2 regions of the Shewanella sp. 553 genome follow, and region 2 is predicted to be linked to the other one. Evidence: riboswitches for the same ligand, from Rfam matches in the RefSeq annotation. Region 2 holds a riboswitch; the other holds the start of a gene.
The links. Region 2 has a riboswitch for cobalamin ahead of AC5YBZ_RS13365 (TonB-dependent receptor). Riboswitches for the same ligand answer to the same signal wherever they lie in the genome.
Positions count from the first base shown of each region.

Region 1: it holds a riboswitch for cobalamin, as region 2 does, so the genes downstream of both, AC5YBZ_RS14205 (ABC transporter ATP-binding protein) here and AC5YBZ_RS13365 (TonB-dependent receptor) in region 2, are expected to answer to the same signal.

Region 1 is NZ_CM181701.1:3,198,140-3,200,610, forward strand. Features, by position in the region: gene AC5YBZ_RS14200 (FecCD family ABC transporter permease) at 1-741, opposite strand, end outside; gene AC5YBZ_RS14205 (ABC transporter ATP-binding protein) at 741-1,535, opposite strand; cobalamin riboswitch at 1,689-1,859, opposite strand; gene AC5YBZ_RS14210 (histidine phosphatase family protein) at 2,013-2,471, opposite strand, start outside.
Region 2 is NZ_CM181701.1:3,013,463-3,015,933, reverse strand. Features, by position in the region: gene AC5YBZ_RS13370 (cation:dicarboxylate symporter family transporter) at 1-735, opposite strand, end outside; cobalamin riboswitch at 1,089-1,305, shown strand; gene AC5YBZ_RS13365 (TonB-dependent receptor) at 1,406-2,471, shown strand, end outside.

The sequences.
Region 1 (2,471 bases), 180 kb from region 2:
ATCACCGGCTTTCATGGCAACTATCTGGCGTTTAAACAGCAAGATGATCACAGTTGCGCCTGCCACCACCAACAAGGGCAGCCCCAAGCCAGACCAACTGGCCTTGGCAAAACTGCCCAAGCTCCAAAACAGCACAGAGGCGGCCGCCTGAGGGCCCGAAAAATAGAGTAATAAACTGGTAAGCGCACCAAACATAAAGGAGATCGCCACCCCAGAAAGCAGCATGCGCTCGATTTGAGTGCTCATGGCGCGGCCGCACAAGGCCAATACCATCAGCACTGCGAGACTGGCGCCAATAAAGGCGCCCATCGGCAGGCTGACGCTGCCAAGCCATGATATGGATAAGGCGTTCGATAGCGCGCCCGCACCGCCAAACAGGGTAAGCACCACTACGGCACCAAAGGAGGCGCCAGAAGATATGCCAAAAAGATAAGGGTCGGCCAGTGGATTGCGGGTCACAGTTTGCAGCACGGCGCCGGCGATGGCTAAACCAAAACCGGCGATAAACGCCAGCACGATGCGCGGCATCCGCAGCTCCATCACAATGCGGGCGGTGACGCTGCTTGGACGCTCACCGCCAACGGTGGCCAGCACCACATCGACCACTTGGTTAAAGTCGATGTGCGCCGCACCAAAACTGGCGGCTAACAGCGGCGTCATTAGGCTTAATACCCCAAACCCTGTGACCAATAGCAGGCCGCGCCAAAGGCGCTCGCTGGCCGATAATCCGGACGAGCGCATCATGGCCTCTCCCCTTGGGTGACATTATGGTAGCCATAAAAGTAATTAATTTGCGGATTACCGTGTTGGGGGTGCGGGCTCACTTGGCAGCACACCTCAAAGACCTCTGCAATACGCTGCTCGGTCAACACCTCATTGGGGCGGCCTTGGGCAACTGCGTGGCCTTGGTCGAGCAGCAGCAATTGGTCACACAGGGCGCTGGCTAAATTAAGATCATGGATCGAGATAACCACCGTCATCTCTAAGCTACGCAGTAGCTCTAAGATCTGTATTTGATAACGGATATCTAAATGATTAGTGGGCTCATCGAGGATCAACAGCTTGGGCTTTTGCACTATGGCGCGGGCGATTAACGCCCGTTGTTTCTCGCCGCCAGAAAGTTGCTCATACCCTTGGTCGGCCAACGCGGTTAAACCTACTGTGGCTAAGGCGCGGCGCACATCGTGCTTGTCTTGGTCGCTGGTGAGCGAAAACGCCCCCTTATGGGGCGTCAACCCTAGCGCCACCAGCTGCGCCGTGGTCATGTCAAAATGGTGCGGCGTGTCTTGCAGCACCACCGCCACTTGCTGGGCAAAGGATCGCGCCGAAAAGTCGCCCACCGCTCGGCCAAATAAGGTGATATCCCCTTGGCTTGGGGTCAAATAACGATATAGACAGCGCAGTAAGGTGGATTTACCGGCGCCATTAGGGCCGATGATCCCCAGCATTTGGCCTTGGGGCAGTTCGACACTGACATCAGCCAAAATGGCGCGCTCGCCCGCGTGCCAACTAAGGTGTTGGGCAGATAACGCCATAGGGATTGACGTCACAGGCTCATCATCCAAGCCGCAAAGTAATAGGGTAAAGTGTGTTGCGACCGCGCAGGTGTCGACCTGCCGCTGCCAAGCGGGGCTAACGCCCCAAGTCGGTTGTTCATCTTTAGCTCCCTCAAGTCACCCGCTTGAGTCATTAGGCTATAGCGTAAGGCAGGTATCCTGACTTGTGGTTGCAGACAAGGCCAATTGCCTTACTCAACACACTCACAGTTGCGGGCACAGTTTGGGCTGATGACCTTAGGTCACTCCCCAATTCCCTATTAAGTTTGAGTTACTCGACCCACGTTAAGTGAGTCGCTGCTCAACACCTTACGCTCGGCGTCATCTGTATGCTAGACACCTAAAATTGTTGGCTATTATGCGGTATTTCCCCTAAGAGGCAAACCACCTTTTGTATTTGCCGCGCTGGTTGACGACAAACGCTGATAACTAACGCCCCAACATTGAGCTTAACCATTAACTCCAATGCAAGCGCCAATAGCCTTTACCATCGTTATCGACCAAGTGGCTTAACTTAACCACACTGGCATAATCGAGACTTAACTGGGTATAGAAGCCGACTTCGCCGCGGATCCCCAGCGCCAGCCCCATCAAATGGCGGATAACTCCACCATGGGTGATAAGCAGCAGGGTATTGCCACTGTGCCTATGTAACACTTGCTCGATACAGGTCTCGATACGCTGCTCAAAGGCATCTAGCGGCTCACTGCCTGGCAATGGTGCGCGCCAAGGATCTTGCCAGTAGGCGTTAAGCGCCTCTCTATGCTCAGCAAACAAGGTGTCAAGCGCCTCACCGTCCCAGCGGCCAAAATCAATCTCCATCAAACCCGCTTCAACTGAGTAAGGTAACTGCTGTTTATTGGCATAATACTCGGCAAACACTTGGCAGCGGCTTAGGGGGGAGGTCACCAGCGC
Region 2 (2,471 bases):
GCGCAGCGCCTGGGTATAGGTCACTGGGGTGAGTGAGGCGATGATCCACGGCAACAGCCAGAAAGTGAGCAGTAAACAAAGCACAAAATAACTGATGAGATACACCTGCATACTGGCAAATTCATCGACTCCCATAGTGCCCGCCGCCGAGGCTGACATGGCAAAAATGCCTATCGGCAAGACCCGTACCAGCGCCTGAGTGATCTTAGAGAATATCTCGCTACAGGTATGCATAAAGGTGATGATAAGCTGTTTGTTTTCGCCCTCCATGCCAATGAGCGCCAGCCCCATGGCGATACTGAATACCACCATAGCAGGCACATAGCCCGCCGCCATCGACTCAAACGGGTTGGCCGGAATATACAGCTTAAAGTAATCGATAGGAGTCGTGGGCTCGACAATGCTGGTGCTGAAAAAAGAGGCCGTTTCAACAAAAGGAAATGACAGCGGCATGAGGGCCACCAGCACTAAGCCCATAAGCCACAGCAGTAACATGATGACGCCAGCGCGGCTAAAAATTAAACTGGCGGTGGTGCGCTTAAGTTTGCCGATACCGCCAATGAGAGAAACCAAAATAAAGGGCAGCACCGTCATCTGCATTAACAGAATGACGCTGGTGCCAATATTACTGAGCCAGCCGACGGACTCGCCAAAAAACAAGCCCACGCCAAAGCCTATAAACATGGCCACTATCATCTGGGTGGAGCTTTGCATCGCGCGCAGTTTTGTTAGCACAGGTTGATTCCATTTGAGTAGTCGATAACGCCAGGCTAGATGACGACAATGACTGGTGGGTAAATAATCGCTTACTGGTTGTTTATTATAGGGTCTGTAGCAAGGGAGGATAAAGGGTTAACAGTGATTATTGTCAGTATGGTGATTTATTTGTGTTAAAAACTATCATTACTAACGTCAATGGCGAAACGACTTACTGTCGTATGCAGATGTGAGCGGTGATTTGTATGACACTGACTTAACATGCTTTGTTAGACTTTTATCCGTTTAGACGTCTATAATGCCCGCGGTCTTGACGGCGATGCCACTTTGTATGGAATAACAGTTGTGCATTGCCATTATAGGTAACCAAATTCGAGTCAATCTTTTGTGGTGCCCAGTTGCGTCAGTCGCAATGGGATAATCGGGAAGCCTGTGAAAATCTGGCACTGCCCCCGCAACGGTGAAAGGTGAAAGCTGGGTGCGCTTGCTATAACTAAGCGTTAAAAAAACTCAGTCTTGTCGTATCAACCGCAGTTTGGGTTTATACCTATCCTCAGTCCGGAGACCGGCCCTTAAGGTGATTTTGAGATTTCGGCGGGCAGATCTCGAAATGCGACCTCATATCGCCTATTCGGCGGCGTGAAGTCGTGACCTCTTGCCCCGTTTCCCTTTTAGGAGTTAAAGGTAAATGGGTACACAACCTACAGCTATCGCCCTGTTAATTGGCGGTTTATTTAGTTTTTCTGCGTTTTCAGTGACGGCGCAAAATGCCACCTCTGCGCAAATCAATATCGACGACACCATTACCGTTATTGGTCGCAATGTCAGTACCCCTCTCAATATTGCCGCTAACGTCAATGTGATTGATGCCGCCGCGATTGAGATGAGTGGCGCAACGAGTTTAACCGAAGTGTTACGCGGTCAAAGCGGTATACAGATTTCCGATTCAAACACCGGAGCCGTATTTGCACTGCGGGGCTTTAGTGCTAGCCAAGCGGCGAGTAATACCTTGATTTTGATTGATGGACGTCGACTAAACAATATCGACATTGCCGCCCCAAGCATTAGCGCCATTGCCCTTAATCAAGTTGAGCGTATCGAGATCATGTCTGGGAGTGCGGGGGTGCTATATGGCGATCAGGCGGTGGGTGGTGTGATTAACATCATCACCAAAGCGCCACAGGGCAGTGGTGGCAGCGTGCAGCTTTCAGGGGGCAGTTTTGATACCTATGAAGGTAACGTTGATGTGTCAGGGGCGATAAATGCTAATTGGCGTTTTTATGGTGCGGCCAGTTATAACCAAGGGGATAACTATCGCGACCATAACGCGAATGAAACCTCATCGTTATTAGGGCGCTTGCAGTATCAAGACGATGCGCAGCACTTTTTTGCCGAAAGCAGTTACTATGACAACCGTCGAGAATTGGCTGGCGCATTAACCCTCGAGCAGATTGAACAAGATCCACGCCAATCAGATGCCAGCGCACTAGGTGCCTATGACAGTTATCTGCATGAGATGACCACGGCGCTGCGTTCGGGCTACCAGCGTCAACTCAATCAGCAATGGGAGCTTGGGGCGGATATCAATTATGCCGACACCTTAATCACAGGGCTCAATAACTGGGGCAGTAACCGCCGCGATACCCGCTCATTACTAGAGTTTAACCCTAAGGCGACTGCTAACTTTACTACTGAAAACGGCCCGTTAACCCTAGTGACCGGGCTCGATTTAAGCCGCGGTGAGTCAGTGTTTA